DNA from 3 places in the Arthrobacter sp. TJ-238 genome. Region 3 is predicted to be linked to each of the others. Evidence: predicted binding sites of a transcription regulator. Region 3 holds the regulator's gene; each other region holds the start of a gene.
The links. The regulator LexA, encoded in region 3, represses DNA repair genes until DNA is damaged. The targets are predictions, from matches to a motif close to TCGAACANNTGTTCGA.

Region 1 (5,796 bases), on a different contig from region 3:
TCCGCGAGGTCGAAGTTGTACTGGATGGCCGCGAGGATGCCGAGGCCCAGCAGGTCGAACTTCACGAGTCCCATCCAGGCGCAGTCGTCCTTGTCCCACTGGAGCACCGTCCTGCCGTCCATGCGACCGTGCTCGATGGGGCAGACCTCTCCCACCGGCCGGTCCGTGAGCACCATCCCGCCGGAGTGGATGCCCAGGTGGCGCGGGAACCTCAGGACCTCCTGCGCCAGGTCCACCACGGCGTCGGGGATGTCGTGGTCGCTGCTCGAGACGAGGCCGCCCCACCGCTCGATCTGCCGCGACCAGGCATCCTGCTGCCCGGGACTGTGGCCCAGGGCCTTGGCCATGTCCCGGACCGCGAACTTGGGACGGTAGGTGATGACGTTGGCCACCTGCGCGGCATTGAAGCGCCCGTACTTGCGGTAGACGTACTGGATGACCTCCTCGCGGCGGTCCGAGTCGAAGTCCACGTCGATGTCCGGTTCCTCGTCACGCATGCTCGAGAGGAACCGTTCGAAGGGCAGCTGGTACTTGATGGAATCGACGGCCGTGATCCCGAGCAGGTAGCAGACCGCCGAGTTGGCCGCCGACCCCCGCCCCTGGCACAGGATCCCGTTGCGGCGCGCGTAGTGCACGAGGTCGTGGACGATCAGGAAGTACCCGGGGAAATTCTTGTCCTCGATCACCTCCAGTTCGCGTTCGATCCGCTCGCGGACATCCTCCCTGCCCCCGTAGAGCCTGTCGGCGCCCTGCCGGACGAGTTCACGGAGATAGCTCATCTGGGTGTGACCCTCCGGGAGGTCGATGTTCGGTAGTCCCGGCTTGACGCTCCGGAGGGTGAAGGCGAGATCGGCGGCGATGTCCACGGTGCGCTCCACCGCGCCGGGGTAGCCCCTGAACCGCCGCGCCATCTCCGCGCCGCTGCGTAGGTGCGCGGCACCGGCCGCGGGCAACCAGCCGTCCATCTGGTCCAGGCTCCGGCGGGCCCGGACGGCAGCCAGGGCCGAGGCGAGGCGGTGCTGCTTCGGTGTCGCGTAGTGCACGTTGTTGGTCGCCACAGTGGGCAGGTCCAGGCGGGCCGCGAGGGCCGCCAGGGCGTCGTTGTGGGCGGTGTCGAGCGGGTTGCCCTGGTTGATGAGCTCGACGGCGACCGAGTCCCGGCCGAACAGGTCCACGAGCACCCGCAGCTCGGCCTCGGCCGCCGCCTCCCCGTCCGAGACCAGCGCCGAGCGGACCTCCCCCTTCCGGCAGCCCGTGAGGATCAGCCACTGCCCGGCGGCATGCCCGGCCAGGCGCTCCAGGCCGTAGCGGGGCTTGCCCTTCTCGGCGTCGGCGGCGAGCTGGGCCTCGGTGATGGCAGTGGACAGGCGGTGGTAGCCGGCCGATCCGCGGGCGAGGACCAGCAGGTGCCGCCCTTCCGGGTCGGCTTCGCCGTTCTGCGGCTTGGACAGGCCGAGGGACAGCTCCGTGCCGTACAGGGTCGAGAAGCCCGGGTACTTCTCGGCGGCCTCCGCGAAGTGCACCGCACCGTACAGGCCGTCGTGGTCGGTCAGGGCCATACCGGTGAGGCCGAGCCGCCGGGCCTCCTCGGCGAGGTGCTCGGGGCTCGACGCGCCGTCGAGGAAGCTGAAGTTGGAGTGGACGTGCAGTTCGGCGTACGGCACCACCGGACCCTCCGGGGCGGAGGCCTCCGCGGGAGCCGTGTAGGGCCGGCGCTTCCGGGACCAGGCGGGGCTGTCGCCGCCGTCGGCCCCGAGGGGCGGCGCTCCGGGCCGGGTGGCCGAGAGGTTCCGTTCGAAATCCGACCAGGGGATCGGTGGATTGTTCCAGCCCATGGCGTCCCTCCCTGTCTGGATGTCCTGTAGTTGTCGCGGGTGGCGGGGTCCCGCCGTCAGTCGTAGCCGGCCTCCAGCCACCACGCGTGGTCCTCGAGCAGCAGCAACCAGGCGGATCCCGAGTGGTCCACCAGCTGGAAGCGGTTGAGCACGCGCCCCTTCGGGTCCCACCAGCGTTCGTTGATCGGCCAGGGGCCGGCCCAGGAGTGCACGGCCCGGCGGCCGTCGTCGGGCCCCGCGCTGAAGAAGGCCGGATCGGCGCTCAGGAGGCCGCGCGGGTCCACGTCCACCGGGTTGCCGTGCGTGTCGACGACGGCGGCGGGTACGGGCTCGGCGAACACGGTGGCGGGGGCGGGGCCGGGCAGCCGGCCGGGCCAGGGCTGGTCGCGGTCCTTCGCCGGAACTTTCGCGGACCGGCCCGCCGGGGCGTCCCCCCACGGGATGTACACGCGGCGGTCCGCCAGGAGACGTCCTCCCGCGATGATGGCGGTGAGTACGGCGCCGTGACCCAGCATGCTCTGCACACGGGCCAGCCCGTGGTGGATCCCCTCGTCCGGTCCCGTCCCCCAGAGCCCGTCCGCGTGGTCGCCGAGGTCCTCGACGATGTCCGGGACGAGGTGGACCCGGGTGATGCCCGAGGTGAGTCCGTGGTCGGAGGCGTTGGTGCCCTGGAGCTGCCAGCGCACGCGGTCCACGACGTCGTCGGCGTCGAACCAGCGCGGGTGCTGCCACCGGCGCGCGGACGTCTCGCCCGCTTCCGTGTGCAGCGAGACCTGCAGCGCCGTGCAGACGAGCCCGGCCTCGCGCAGCGTGTCGACGAACTCGCCTGCCCGGGCCCTGAGGGCGAAGGCGAGCTGGTCGATACGGGCGAGGGGCGGCTCGAAATCGGCGATGGTGTCGAGGTGGGGCGGGGGTGTCCGGGCCACCACGCTCCGGTGGTCGAGTCCGCTGGCCTGGCGGTGGGCGATGGCCCCCTCGATGCCGAAGCGGTTGCGGACATCGGAGGCCTTGAGCGCCGCGAAGTCGCCGAGGGAGCGGATGCCGAGGCGTTTGAGCAGTACGGCGAGTCCGGGCTGCTCGAGGACCTCCAGGGGGTAGCTGCCGAGGAACCAGGGCGAGCCGCCCGGCGGGATGACGACCAGCTGCTCGACGTCGTCGTCCAGCTGGTCGGTGGCCCGGGCCGCCTGCTCGGCGGCGAACGGCCCGTCCGCGATGCCGATCCGCACGTCGGTGAGGCCGATGGCGGCCAGCGTCTGCTGGACCACGGCTGCGGCGTTGCGCTCGCTCCCGTAGTAGCGTGCAGGGCCCTTGACCCTGATGGCGCACAGTCCCGGGCGGAGTACCTGCACGCCGGGCAGGATGGCCTCCACGGCCGCGGTCACGGGCTCGAAGGTGCGCTCGTCGAGCGACGGGTCGTACGGGAGGGCCATGAGCCCTGTGCAGCGGGCCTGGGCCTCGCGGATACGCAGCCCGCGCTTCACGCCGTCCTCCCGGGCCGCCGGGGAGGACGCGAAGACCTCCCCGCGGTCCACGAGGACGAGCGGAGTCTCGGCGGGCAGCGCGTGCTCGCGCAGCGCCGCCGTGATGGGCCAGTCGGGGCACCAGAGCACCATGGTCCGGGTGGCAGGAACGGGCTCCGTGGGTTCCGCGGGCTCCGTGGGCGTGGCCGGCGGGGACGTCATGAGGATTTCATGAGCCGGGGCTCGAACAGGGTCCCGGCCGCCCCGGCCGCGTTCGGGGCGTCGTGCTGCAGATGCTGGTGCGTGGTGCCCGGGAACGTGGTGCCCGCAGGGGTCCCCTGCAGGTCGGCGAGTCCCACATAGGCGTGGCGGAGCCGCCCCGAGGGCTGGGTGGCGGTGATCTTCATGGAGCGCGCCCGGAGGTGGCCCGTTCCCGCGCCGAGCCCCTCCCACGCGCTCTCGGCCACGCCGATCGTGGAGTCGCTCTGCTTCCAGTTGCCGAGGGTGATCAGGGCCGAGCCGCGCTGGCGCAGCCTCGCCCTGAGGCGGGCCCATTCGGTGGGGGCGAGGTGTTCCGGTGAGCGGGTCAGGACGATCGAGACGACGTCCACGAGTGCCGCCGTGACCGTGAGCCACTGAGGCCCGGGATCGGGGACCAGGATGAGGCGTTCGAGGTTGATCCCGAAACCCTGCGCCGCCTCCACGCTGAAGTCCGGCATACCGACCACGCTGCACCACGCGCCGGTCGCGGAAGGACCGGCGAGCAGGGCCATGGCGAGGAAGGTCGAGTTCCGGACGGTGTAGGAGCCGCCGGACTGGAGGCCCCCGCCGGGCAGGATCCGCGCGAGGGCAGGGACCGTGGGCAGTAGGCGGGAATCGAGCTTGCGGGCCTGCATGCTGTTGATGCGGGCCTGGAGGCCGAGGGTGACATCCGCCGTGGACGCTCCCCGGCGGTCGGCGGGGTTCGGGTGGTGTGTGTCCTCGGAGTCGGGGGAAGGCTCATCCCATGCGAGGGAATGGCCGGCGGCTGGAGGTGTCACTCCCTAATATTCGAATACGTGTTCGATTAAGTCAATCGGCGTGTCGGCGCAGGAAACCGCCTCTCCTGTGGTATTGAGAACGCCCAATCAGGACCCGATGCCGGTGTGCCCTTCGCCCGTGCGAAGTCCTCCGGCAGCTCCAGGAGATCGGGCAGTCCGCGGAGATCGGGCGGCTGGGCAGCCCGGAGGAATCCACCTCAGGCGTCGGTCTCCTTGCGCGCGGTGTCGCGCTCCTTGACCCGTGCGGCCTCAGCGCGGACCGCGGCCTGCGTGGACCTCTCGGCGACCAGCCAGGCGGGCGGATCCTGCAGCAGGGCGGTGATCTGCTCGCTCGTCAGGGGGTCGGTGATCCCGCCGCGGGCCAGCCCGCTGATGGAGATGCCGAGCTTCTGGGCGACGACGGGGCGTGGGTGCGGGCCGGTGCGGCGCAACTCGGCGAGCCACTCGGGCGGGGTCTGCTGCAGCTCGTTGAACTCCGCACGCGTCAGCTCGGTCTCCTGGAAGCCCTGGGGGGCGGCGGGCAGGTAGATGCCCAGTTTCTTTGCCGCGGTGGCGGGCTTCAGGGTCTGGGGGGTCTTCGGGGGATTCATGGTCCCAGCTTAACGGCCACGTCCGCGGCGGAGGGGCAGGCGCTACTGTGAGGAGGTGCCCGCCGACCAGCCCCGAATCCTGTCCGTCGGCTTCGTCCCGGGTGTCACGCCGGGCAAGTGGGTGGCCCGGTGGCGCGAGCGGCATCCGGAGATCCCCCTGGAGCTCCACCAGCACGACGACGCCCTGGCGGCGCTCCGGGACGCCTCCGACGACGTCGTCTTCGTGCGGTTGCCCGTGGACCGCACCGGGCTCCACCTGATCCCCCTCTACGAGGAACAGCCCGTGGCCGTCATGTCGCGGGAGAACGAGCTCTCGCTCTACGAGGACGTGCCGCTCGAGGAGCTCGAGGGGGAGACCCTGCTCGACGTCGTCGGGTGCGGTGGCCCGAGGACGGCAGTGGAGGTGGCGGCCTCGGGTGCCGGCGTCGTGGTCCTGCCGATGTCCCTGGCCCGCCTGTACGCGCGGAAGGACGCCGTGCACCGGCCCGTCCCCGGCCTGCCCGTCACCACGATCGGCATCGCCTGGCGGATGGAGGACGAGTCCGACGACGTCGAGGAGTTCATCGGCATCGTCCGCGGACGGACGGCCCAGAGCTCGCGGCAGCCCTCGCAGCGCGAGGCACCGAAGAAGAGCGCGTCGCAGAAGGCGGCAGCGAAGAAGGCCGCGGCCGGGAAACAGCAGCCGGCGAAGCAGCAGGGGAAGCAGCAGGGGAAACCGGCCCGCCCGTCCGGCACGCGGGGCAAGCGGCGCTGACGTCCCATGCCGAAGCGGCGGTGCAGAAGGGACCTTCCTCGGTGGGTGCATCTTCTCCGGCCGCACCGTGGGCCGTTCGCTCGCGGCGCTGCTGCAGCGCCGGGCCGACGGGTCGTA
Region 2 (5,796 bases), on a different contig from region 3:
TTGGCGACGAAGGGGTAGGAGCGCTTTCCCGAGTACAGCTCGTTGCCGAACGTGGCGAAGCTTGTGCGGCTCATTCTTTGGTCTCTTTCTGGGAGGATCCGGTGCGCCCGGCAACGGTGGAACCGGTCCGCGCGGAGACGGAGGCTTCGGGGCGTCCGGCACCAGTGGGATCCACGACGGGATCCGCGACGTTGGAATCCGCGACGGTAGAACCGGCGGCCGAGGACCCTGTGCGCCCGGCGAGGGCCTTCTGCTGCTCCGCGCGGCGGCGCTCGGCGATGGTCAGGCGCCGCTCGGCTTCCGCCGAGGCGCCCTTGTTCTTGGTGCGGGCGATGGTCACGGGCTTCTCGCCCGGCTCGCGCAGGCGGCCGGCTCCCCGGTAGAGCGGAATGCCGCCGAGCCGGCTCGGGTCGAGCCCGGACCACGGGTGTCCCTCGCCGAAGAACTTCGTCTTCGCGAGGAGGCGGAGCACCGGATGGGTGAACATGAACACGACCACGAGGTCGGCGATTGCCGTGAGGCCGAGGGTGAACGCGAAACCGCGCACGTTGCCGACCGCGACGAAGTAGAGCACGAGGGCGGCGAGCAGGTTGACCGCCTTGGAGGCGAGCACCGTCCGCTTGGCACGGCGCCAGCCGTTCTCCACGGCGGAGACGAGGCCGCGCCCGTCGCGCAGTTCGTCACGGATGCGCTCGAAGTAGACGATGAACGAGTCGGCAGTCTGGCCGATGGCGACGATCAGGCCGGCGACGCCCGCCAGGGAGAGGCGATAGTTCTCCGTCCAACCGAGGATGCAGATGGCGAGATAGGTCAGCACGCCCGCGACCACCAGCGAGGCGATCGTGACCAGACCGAGCAGCCGGTACTGGAACATCGAGTACGCGGCCACGAGCACCAGCCCGATGAGGCCCGCGATGAGGCCGAGTCGCAGCTGGTCGGCGCCGAGTGTCGCGGAGATCTGCTGTTCGCTCTGGATCTCGAAGCTGATCGGCAGGGCACCGTACTTCAGCTGCTCCGCCAGGGCCGCTGCCGACTCCTCGGTGAAGTTGCCCGTGATCTGGGGGTTGCCGTCGGGGATGACGGCGTTGGTGGTGGGCGCGGAGACGATGCGCCCGTCGAGCACGATGGCGAACTGGTTCCGGGGGTCGCCCGGACCGATCGCGTACAGGCGTTCGGTGACCTCGCGGAAGATCTCCGTGCCCTCGTCGTTGAAGTCGATCGTCACGGCCCAGGTGTTGAGGGTCTGGCCCTGCTGGCTGCGCTGCAGGCCGTAGCTGGCCGTCGAGATGTCGGTGCCCGGGACCTCGACGGGGCCGAGGATGTACTTGCCCTGCGTGTCGGGTTCGCAGGCGACCATGGGCTGGTCGGCGGGAGCGGGCTCCTCGGCGGGCTCGAGGGCGGCCGGATCGAGGCAGTTCAGCGCCTCGAACTCCTTGTAGAGCTCGGGCGTGATCCAGTTCGGGTCGCTCGCGTTCTGGGGCTCGGCGGCCGGCTGGGGCAGCTGGTCGTCGGGGGTGGGCGTCTCGGCGGCTGCCGCCTGACCCGGGCCGCCCGTGAGGACGGGACGGAATTCCATCTGCGCGGACGCCTGGATGAGGTCGCGCGTCTCGGGGTCCGGGGTGCCGGGCAGCGACACGATGACGTTCTGGCCGGACTGCGTGTTGATCTCGGCTTCGGCGACACCGGAGCCGTCGACGCGCTGGCGGATGATCTCCACGGCCTGGTCGAGCTGTTCGGGCGTGATGTCACTGCCGTCCTGGACGCGCGGGGCGAGGATCATCTGCGTCCCGCCCTCGAGGTCGAGGGCCAGGCGGGGGCTCCAGCTCGCGGTGCTCCAGTAGGAACCCGCTCCCAGCAGGATCGCGAGCAGTGCTGTCAATGCGCCCAGCCAGACAAGTGTCCGCTTGGCTGCCGTCCCGGGACCGGTACGAGGCATGGTGGATGTCCTTATTCAGTGGCGCGTCTCGGGCGCCGGGTTGATGCTGGAGGCCGCGGCTGAGTACCGGCGCCCTACGGAATGCTAGTTCTCGGGGTTCGCTCTGGGGTCGCGGGGATCGCGCGCGTCGCGGTTCTCCCCTGCGGCTTCGCGGTTCAGGCGCGCCAGGGTCTCCTCCGGGGACTCGGCGCCCGGGCCGCCGGTGCTCCCGGCAGCCGTGGCTCCCGACGCGGTGGACCCGGCGGACGGCGTGCGGTCCGACCGATCGGTGATGTCGCCGCTGATCGAGGACGCGTCGTCGGGGACCGTGGTGCCGTCGACGGTGCCGAGGGTGTCGACGGTCTCGACGGGGTGGACGTCGCCGGCTGGGTCTTCGGCGGTCCTGGTGTCCTGCTGCACCACCTTGGAGAGGGCCTGCGTGTGCACGGTGGCCAGGTTGCCGGGCGAGAGCTCGAGCACGGCCTTGTTGTTTTCCTGGTCGATCGAGACGATCGTCCCGTAGAGCCCGAACTGGGTCATGACCTCGGTGCCCGGCTCCATCTGCGTGCGCATCTCCTTCACCTGCTGCTGCGTCTTCCGCTGGCGGCGGAACATGGTGAAGATCAGAAACGCCAGCGCCAGCGGCAGCAGGAGGGAGAAGATGTCGAAAGCGGGGGCATCTCCTGAGGCGGACTGCGCGACTACGTGTGCAAGCACTGGGAATTCCGTTCCTGGGACTGGGTGAGGCGGCGGCAGCATTGTGCCCCGGCACACATTGGAAGACACCAGTGTAAAGGGGATTTCTGGGCGTCCGGCGCGTCAGGAGTCCGGTTGCGCCCAACTGTCAAGCACGGATTCGGTGTCCAGCAGCGATTCGGGGGCCACGGAGAAGAGGTCCTCGGGCATCGCCGCCGCGACGTTCGGCGGCATCTCGAGGCCGAGGTGCTTCCAGGCGGCCGCTGTCGCGATCCGTCCGCGCGGTGTCCGCCCGAGCATCCCCTCGCGCACCAGGTAGGGCTCGGCGACGGTCTCGACCGTCTCGGGCTCCTCCCCCACTGCGATCGCGAGCGTCGACAGCCCCACCGGCCCGCCGTTGAACTTGGTGATGAGCGCGGTCAGGACGGAGCGGTCTAGTCGGTCGAGGCCGCGCGCGTCCACCTCGTACATGTCGAGTGCGGCACTCGCGGTGCGGGCGTCGATGAGGTCGATGCCGTGCACGAGCGCCCAGTCCCGGACGCGGCGCAGCAGCCGATTGGCGATACGCGGCGTGCCCCGGGACCGGCCGGCGATCTCGGCGAAGGCCGCCGAGTTCACCTTCATGTCCATGAGCATGGCCGAGCGCCGGAGCACGAGTTCGAGTTCCTCCGTAGAGTAGAACTCGAGGTGCCCGGTGAAGCCGAAGCGGTCGCGGAGCGGGCCGGGCAGGAGCCCCGCGCGGGTCGTGGCTCCGACGAGGGTGAAGGGCGGCAGCTCGAGGGGGATCGCCGTCGCGCCCGGGCCCTTGCCCACGATGATGTCGACCCGGAAGTCCTCCATGGCCATGTAGAGCATCTCCTCGGCGGGCCGGGACATGCGGTGGATCTCGTCGAGGAAGAGCACCTCGCCCTCTGTCAGGGAGGAGAGGATCGCCGCGAGGTCGCCCGCGTGCTGGATCGCCGGCCCCGAGGTGATGCGGAGCGGGGCGTTCATCTCCGCCGCGATGATCATGGCGAGCGTCGTCTTGCCCAGCCCGGGCGGCCCGGAGAGCAGCACGTGGTCGGCGCTGCGGCCGCGCAGGCGGGAGGCCTCGAGGACGAGCGAGAGCTGGCGGCGCACCCGCTTCTGCCCCACGAAGTCGTCGAGGTTCTTGGGGCGGAGCGCCGCCTCGACGGCGCGGTCCTCGGGATCCGCGGCCGGGGCGACGAGCGGCGCGTCCTCGGGCTGCTTGTCCGTCATGATCCCACCCTCGTCCGGGCCGAGCTCCGTGCGCCGTCCTGGCCGAGCCTGCGCAGCGTGAGCTTCAGGATCTGGCCCACGTCACCGGTCGCTGCCACCTCGGGTGCCTCGGCGACGGCGGCGTCGATCGCCGCGCCGGCGTCCTTCTCGGACCAGCCGAGGCCCATCATGGCGGTGAGGACCTGCCCCTGCCAGGTCCGGGCCGGCACGCCGGGCTTCGCCTCCAGGGGCACGAGCTTCCCGGCGAGTTCGAGCACGATGCGCCGTGCGCCCTTCGGGCCGATGCCCGGTACCTTGCTGAAGGCCTTGTCGTCGCCCGACGACGCCGCGATCCGGATGGCGTCCGGTGCGTGCACGGCGAGGACGGCGAGGGCGAGGCGGGGGCCGACGCCGCTGACGGCCAGGAGTGTCTCGAAGACCTCGCGCTGGTCGGCGTCCTCGAACCCGAAGAGCGTCATGGAGTCCTCACGCACGATCATCGCGGTGGCGATGGACGCCTGCTCCCCCACGCGCAGCCCGGCGAGCGTCTGCGGCGTCGCCTGGACCTGCATGCCGAAGCCGTTGACGTCGAGGACGGCGGAGTGCAGGCCCACGTGGGTCACTGTCCCGCGCAGGGAACTGATCATGAGGTGCTCCAGGGCAGATGCTGAGGGGTCGGCCGGGCGGTCGCCCGGCGTCGAACATACGTTCTAATGTCTAACGGTACCGGCGTGGCGCCGTTCGATCGAGTCGCCACACGGGGAATGTGCGCGGACGGCCTCGGACAGGTCCCGACGTCGGCGCTACCGCCGTCGGGCCCGCGCCTCCGCCTCGGCCCAGATGCGCTGCGCGGGGGTGATGGATCCCCCCGCAGCCGACGCAGCCGCACCCTGGACACCCACTCCCCTGCGCCAGGCGTGCGTGATGGCGAGGGCCAGGGCGTCGGCGGCGTCGGCCGGACGGGGGGCGGTCTCGAGCCGGAGGATCTTCGTCACCATCTTGGTGACCGCGACCTTGTCCGCCTGGCCGTTGCCGGTGACGGCGGCCTTCACCTCGGTGGGCGTATGCAGGGCCACCGGGATGCCGCGCCGCGCCGCGGACACGATCACGACGCCGGACGCCTGCGCCGTGCCCATGACGGTGCTGACGTTGAGCTGGCTGAAGACGCGTTCGACGGCGAGGACCTGGGGCTGGTGCAGGTCCAGCCACGAGTCCACGGCCTCGGAGATGACCAGCAGCCGCTCGTCGAGGCTCCTGCCGGCCTCGGTCCCCACGACGCCGACGGCGACGAGCGTGGAGCGGCGGTTCGGTTCGATGTCGACGACGGCGAGCCCGCACCGCGTGAGGCCGGGATCGACGCCCATGACGCGGTAGGTCATGGCGCTAGCCGTGCCGGGCGCCCCGGGATGTGCAGCGGCGCGATGTCAGTCGTCGTTCTCGAGCTCCGCCAGGACGTCGTCCGGGAGGTGCGCGTTGGAGTAGACGTTCTGGACGTCGTCGAGCTCCTCCAGCGCGTCCACGAGCTTCAGGAACTTCCGCGCACCGTCCGCGTCGAGGTCCACCTGCATGGACGGGACGAACTCGACGTCGTCGGTCTCGTACTCGATGCTGCTCTCGTCGAGCGCGGCGACCACGGCCCGCAGGTCCTGCGGCTCGGAGACGATCTCGAACGACTCGGTCGATTCCTTCACCTCGTCCGCGCCGGCGTCGAGGACGGACATCAGCAGTTCGTCCTCGGTGAGGCCGTTCTTCGGCAGCGTCACGACGCCCTTCCGCGCGAACAGGTACGCCACGGAACCCGGGTCGGCGATCGTGCCGCCGTTGCGGGAGATGCCGAGGCGCACCTCGGAGGCGGCACGGTTCTTGTTGTCCGTCAGGCACTCGATCAGCAGGGCCGAGCCCTGGGGGCCGCGCGCCTCGTACATGATCGTCTGGTAGTCGACGGCCTCGCCGAGCAGGCCCGCTCC
Region 3 (5,796 bases):
TTCGCATCCGACGGTGCCGGCGACAGGCCGAGCCCCTCCAGTTCCCTCACGATGCGGTCGCGCTGCACCTTGATCGCCTCGACGTTGGACAGCAGCGTGTCCGCGTGCGTGAGCGCGGCGTTGGCCGCGGCCTGCGTGATGGCGGACAGGTGGTACGGCAGGCGCACCAGCCGCAGGGCGTCGGTGATCTCGGGCGCGGCCGCGAGGTAGCCGATCCTGGCTCCGGCGAGGGCGAAGGCCTTGCTCATGGTGCGGGACACGAGCAGCCGCGGGCGCCCGGGCAGCAGCGTGAGCGCGCTCGGCGTGCCCTGCTGCGCGAACTCCCCGTACGCCTCGTCGACGATGATGATGGCGCGGGCGGCCTCGCCGGCGTCGTAGGCGGCCTCGATGACGTCGAGACCCAGGGCCGTGCCGGTGGGGTTGTTCGGCGAGCACAGGAAGACGATGTTCGCGCCGGACTCGCGGACCGCCCGGGCCGTGGCCTCGGGCGTCATGGCGTAGGCGGCCCCGCGCTCCGCCGTGACGTAGCGCGTGCCCGTGCCGCTGGCCAGCAGCGGGTACATGGAATAGGTGGGCGGGAATCCGATCGCCGTCCGCCCCGGTCCGCCGAAGGCCTGGAGGACCTGCTGCAGGACCTCGTTGGAGCCGTTGGCCGCCCAGAGCTGGTCGGGGGTGAGGCCGTGGCCGAGGTAGTCGGCGAGGTTCTTCCGGAGTTCGGTGAATTCGCGGTCCGGGTAGCGGTTCAGCCCCTGCGTGGCCCGGGCGACGGCCTCCACGATGGCCGCGTGCACGTCGTCGGGGACGCCGTGCGTGTTCTCGTTGACGTTCAGGAGGATCGGGACGTCCAGCTGGGGGGCGCCGTAGGGGTGCAGCCCCACGAGGTCGTCACGCAGCGGGAGGTTTGCGAGGGCGTCGACGGAGGAGGGCACCTCACGAGTTTAAGCGATGCCGGCTGCAGCGGCGAACGGACGGCACCGGATGACGACGATTGCCACCGCCGGGTGCCGCGTGCCTAGCCCGCCGCGGGGATCGCGACTGTCTGCCCGGCCTGGACGACGGAGCCGCGGAGGTCGTTGAGCTCGACCATCTCCGCGACGACGTCGCGGGGATCGCGCTCCGGTGCGTACCGGACGGCGAGGTCCCAGAGGGACTCCCCCGCCGCGACGCTCACCTCGACGGTCGACGACGGCGCGGGCAGCGACTCCCCGGCCTGCGCCTGCGAGGTGAGGAAGGCGCCGAGGAGGATGAGCGCCGCCACGCCGAGCGCGATCGGCAGGCCGACCAGGACGAACCGACCGCGCCGCGTCAGCGTCAGGGGGCGCTCCGCACTCCGCTGCGTGGAGGTACGGGGCTGCGTGGAGGTACGGGGCTGCGTGGATGCAGGAGGCTGCAGGGCGGTCCGGGGCTGCAGGAAGGCGTGGGCGGAGATCGAGGGTGCTGTCGCCGTGCGGGATGGTCGGGGTACGCGCGGACGGGCCGTCGCGGTGCGCTCCGGTGTCGTCGGGCGGACGAGACGCAGGCGTCCCTCGCCGCGGGTGGGGGTCAGCGCCCATAGCGCCGTGCTGCCGTGCAGTGCGGGTGCTTCAGCCATTGCCTAGCCTCTTTCCCTTCGAATAGCCGATCAGGGCTGGACTCCTGTTTCGAACGCGTGTTCTAATTTATCTGAGCCTATTTCTAGCACTGACCGACGACCGTTGTCGAGACTCGCTCGAACATATGTTTGAAAAGCCCCACCGTCTGCCCTAGCGTGAACAGGGCAGGGCATCGACGGCACCGGCTGCTACAGAGCGGCAGGCACGGCGTCGACATACCTCAGGCAATCACCCGCCACTGACAGAACCGCTTCCCGCGCAGGCGGGGGGCGGCAGGCGGGCACAACGGGATCTCCAGTCCAGGGCGAAAGGCGCAACAGTGGCGGAACCAACACGGACGGACCGGCCGGAATCGAACACGGCCGAGGTGCCGGCGGACGCCGTTCCCATCTCGGCCGGTCGCGGCCGTCCCCGCGGCCGTTCGGTGTCCAAGGGGCTGACGGCGCGCCAGCTGACGATCCTCGAGACCATCCAGCGTTCGATCGCGGACAAGGGGTACCCGCCGTCGATGCGTGAGATCGGCGACACGGTGGGCCTCGCGAGCCTCTCGAGCGTGACGCACCAGCTGTCACAGCTGGAGCGGCTCGGCTATCTCCGGCGCGATCCCAAGCGCCCCCGCGCCATGGAGGTCCTGCTGCCGCTCACACTGCCTCCGGAGGCGCCGGCGGGCACGGACGGAGCACCGGAGCGGAAGTCCTCCGGTGAGCACCGCGTCGCGGTGGACACGGCACTGGTACCGCTCGTGGGCCGCATCGCAGCGGGCGGTCCCATCCTCGCGGACCAGGTGGTGGAGGACGTCATGCCCCTCCCCCGGCAGCTCGTGGGCCACGGCGAGCTCTTCATGCTCCGGGTCTCCGGCGACTCGATGGTCGACGCCGCGATCTGCGACGGCGACTGGGTGGTGGTCCGCAAGCAGCAGAGCGCACAGAACGGCGACATCGTCGCGGCCCTGCTCGACGACGAAGCCACCGTGAAGACCTTCCGCCAGCGTGACGGCCACACCTGGCTCCTGCCTCAGAACACGCGCTACGAGCCCATCCTCGGCGACCACGCCAGCATCATGGGCAAGGTCGTCTCGGTGATGCGCGCGCTCTAGCGGCCCGCTTCCCCGGAGGGCGCCGCAGTCCCGGACTGCGGCGCCCTTCGCGTACCCCGGGGCAGGCGTGTCAGCGGGCGGAGAGCCGTTCGAGGATCCCGGTGACCGTGGCCCTGTCGGTCGTCGCCCAGAACGGCGGCAGCGCGGCGCGGAGGAAACCGCCGTAGCGGGCCGTGGCAAGGCGGCTGTCGAGCACGGCGACGACACCCCGGTCCCCCGCCGAGCGGATGAGCCGGCCCGCCCCCTGCGCCAGTCGCACCGCGGCATGGGTGGCGGAGACGCTCATGAAGCCGTTGCCGCCGTTCCGTGCGACCGCCCGCGTGCGCGCGGTCATCAGGGGATCGTCGGGTCGCGGGAAGGGGATGCGGTCGATCACCACGAGGCGGCACGAGGCACCGGGCACGTCCACGCCCTGCCACAGTGACATCGTGCCGAACAGACAGGTATCCGGTTCGGCGGCGAACCTGTCCACGAGGCCGCTGAGCGAGGACTCGCCCTGGCAGAGGATCTCGAAGTCGACCTGCGGGCGCAGGGCCTCCGCTGCCTCCTCGGCGGCCCGCCGGGAGGAGAACAGCCCGAGCGCACCCCCGCGGGAGGCCTTCAGGAGCGCCAGCAGCTCCTTCAGCTGCGCATCGGAGGTACCCCGCTCCGGTTTCGGCAGGTCCTTCGCCACGTACAGCACGCCCTGCCGGGGGTAGTCGAACGGGCTGCCGACGTCGATACCGGTCCACGCGGGCGCGCCCGGTCCGCTCAGGCCCAGCGATCCCGCGACCGGACCGAACTCGGCGCCGATGGCGAGCGTCGCGGAGGTGAGGATCACGGTGTGGTCCTCGAACAGGCCCTCCCGCAGGCGTGCCGCGACGGACAGCGGCGCGACGTTGAGCGTGGCCGGCGCGGCCTCGTCCGGCTGGGCGTAGCCGGAGCCGGGCGTGAATGTGCTGGGGCGGGACGCCCAGACCACCTCTCCGGCGGCGGCGGCCGAGAGGATCCGCTCCGCGAGGTCGAAGACCAGGGTGGCGCGCGAGCGGGCCACCTGCCGCCCGCCGTCGGCGTCGGCCTCCGACTTGCCGTCGGTCTTCGTGTCGGACAGCGCGGCCCGCGCGGCGTCACGGACCTGCTCCAGCGACTGCTCGAGGTCCTCCGGCAGGCCGCCGGGCAGGAGCCCGGAGGGGACGAGCTCCGACGCAGCCTCGAAGGCGGACGCTGCGGTGTCGAGGCCGGCGGTGCCGATCGAGGCGTGGCGGCGCAGAGCCGTGGAGGCTGCGCCCACCATCGAGGCGGAGAGCTGCCCGGACACTGCCCCGGTGACGCGGTCGTGCAGCTCGTGGGCTTCGTCGATCACGACGACGTCGTACTCGGGCAGCACGGCGAGCCCCTCGAACGCACTGATGGCGAGCATGGCGTGGTTGGTGATGATGATGTCGGCATCGGCGGCCGCGGCGCGCGCCTTCTCGCTGAAGCACTCCTGCGCCACGGGACAGCGGGCGGCGCCGACGCACTCCATGCTGGACACGGATACCTGGCGCCACGCGCGGTCGCTGACGCCGGGCACGAGGTCGTCGCGGTCGCCGGTGGAGGTCTCGTCCGCCCATTCGCGGAGCCTGACCACCTCGCGGCCGAGGGCGGAGGATGGACCGCCGCCACCGAGCGCGGGAGCCGGGTGCGGTGTCGCGTCCTCCCCGAGGCTGAAGAGGGCATCCGGGGCGTCCTCCTCGGGGAAGCCGCCGCCGGTCTTGTGGAGGCAGACGTAGTTCGAGCGGCCCTTGAGCAGCGCGACGTCGACGGGGCGTGCGAGAGCGGGCCGCACGGCGTCGAGCAGGCGCGGCAGGTCCCGGCCCACGATCTGAGCCTGCAGGGCGAGCGTCGCCGTGGAGACCACCGACGGGCGGTCGCTGTCCATGGCGTGGGCGATGAGCGGTACGAGGTAGGCGAGCGACTTGCCCGTGCCGGTGCCCGCCTGCACGAGCAGGTGGTCGCCGGAGCGGATGGCTTCGCTGACCTGCCGCACCATCTCGTGCTGGCCGGCGCGCATCTCACCGCCCATGGCCCCTACGGCGGCGTCGAGCAGCTCGAGTGCCTGCCGGGCCTCGGCGGTGTGGCGCGCCGGGTCCGGCGCCACGACGGCGGCGCCGGACGGCGTGCTGTCACTCATGCCGCAGATACGGCTCCAGGTCGGCGGCCAGGCCCTCGCGGACCATGACCTCGAGGCGTGTGCCCTCGTCGACGTGCTCGAGACCGAGGATCTCGACGTCCTCCTCGTGCAGCCGGCTGAGGACCTGTCCCTGCTCGTAGGGCACCAGCAGGTCCATCTTGACCCCGGGACGGGGGATGTTCGTGCTGATGAGCTGCCGGAGCTCGGTGAGCCCGGCACCCGTGCGGGCGGAGACGACGACGGAGCGCGGCTCGCGCTGCCGCAGCCGCTCGATGACGAACGGGTCGGCGGCATCTGCCTTGTTGAACACGATGATCTCGGGCACCTTGCGGGCGTCGATCTCGGTCAGGACGGCACGGACGGCCGCGATCTGCCCTTCCGGGTCCGGGTGCGAGGCGTCGACGACGTGGAGGATCAGGTCGGAGTCGGCCACCTCCTCGAGGGTCGAACGGAACGCCTCGACCAGCTGGGTGGGCAGCGAGCGGACGAACCCCACGGTGTCGGCGAGCGTGTAGCCGATGCCGTCGGGGGTCTCCGCCTTGCGCACCGTCGGATCGAGGGTAGCGAACAGCGCGTTCTGAACGAGCACGCCCGCGTCGGTGAGGCGGTTCAGCAGGGACGACTTCCCGGCGTTGGTGTACCCGGCGATCGCGACGGAGGGCACCTGGTTGCGCCGGCGGTTGGACCGCTTCGTCTCGCGCGCGGGCTTCATCGCGGCGATCTCGCGGCGCAGCTTCGCCATGCGGGTGCGGATCTTCCGTCGGTCGAGTTCGATCTTCGTCTCACCGGGACCACGGGAGCCCATGCCGGCGCTCGCGCTGCCGACCTGTCCACCGGCCTGGCGGGACATCGACTCGCCCCAGCCTCGGAGGCGCGGCAGCAGGTACTCGAGTTGCGCGAGCTCCACCTGGGCCTTGCCCTCGCGGCTCTTGGCGTGCTGGGCGAAGATGTCGAGG

Region 1: a site for LexA is predicted at 4,346-4,361, ahead of imuA' (DnaE2-dependent mutagenesis accessory factor ImuA'). Genes of this name have one in related genera too.
Region 2: a site for LexA is predicted at 4,527-4,542, ahead of ruvA (Holliday junction branch migration protein RuvA). Genes of this name have one in related genera too.

Annotation. Positions count from the first base shown of each region.
Region 1 is NZ_JBZCNH010000001.1:510,614-516,409, reverse strand. It holds gene AC4D2O_RS02490 (error-prone DNA polymerase) at 1-1,835, opposite strand, end outside; gene AC4D2O_RS02485 (DNA polymerase Y family protein) at 1,892-3,517, opposite strand; gene imuA' (DnaE2-dependent mutagenesis accessory factor ImuA') at 3,514-4,335, opposite strand; gene AC4D2O_RS02475 (DUF5997 family protein) at 4,533-4,925, opposite strand; gene AC4D2O_RS02470 (LysR substrate-binding domain-containing protein) at 4,981-5,679, shown strand.
Region 2 is NZ_JBZCNH010000003.1:254,652-260,447, forward strand. It holds gene secF (protein translocase subunit SecF) at 1-74, opposite strand, end outside; gene secD (protein translocase subunit SecD) at 71-1,936, opposite strand; gene yajC (preprotein translocase subunit YajC) at 2,021-2,632, opposite strand; gene ruvB (Holliday junction branch migration DNA helicase RuvB) at 2,735-3,850, opposite strand; gene ruvA (Holliday junction branch migration protein RuvA) at 3,847-4,476, opposite strand; gene ruvC (crossover junction endodeoxyribonuclease RuvC) at 4,633-5,208, opposite strand; gene AC4D2O_RS07340 (YebC/PmpR family DNA-binding transcriptional regulator) at 5,254-5,796, opposite strand, start outside.
Region 3 is NZ_JBZCNH010000007.1:37,721-43,516, forward strand. It holds gene AC4D2O_RS15245 (histidinol-phosphate transaminase) at 1-929, opposite strand, end outside; gene AC4D2O_RS15250 (LysM peptidoglycan-binding domain-containing protein) at 1,013-1,591, opposite strand; gene lexA (transcriptional repressor LexA) at 1,981-2,688, shown strand; gene AC4D2O_RS15260 (ATP-dependent DNA helicase) at 2,759-4,840, opposite strand; gene hflX (GTPase HflX) at 4,833-5,796, opposite strand, start outside.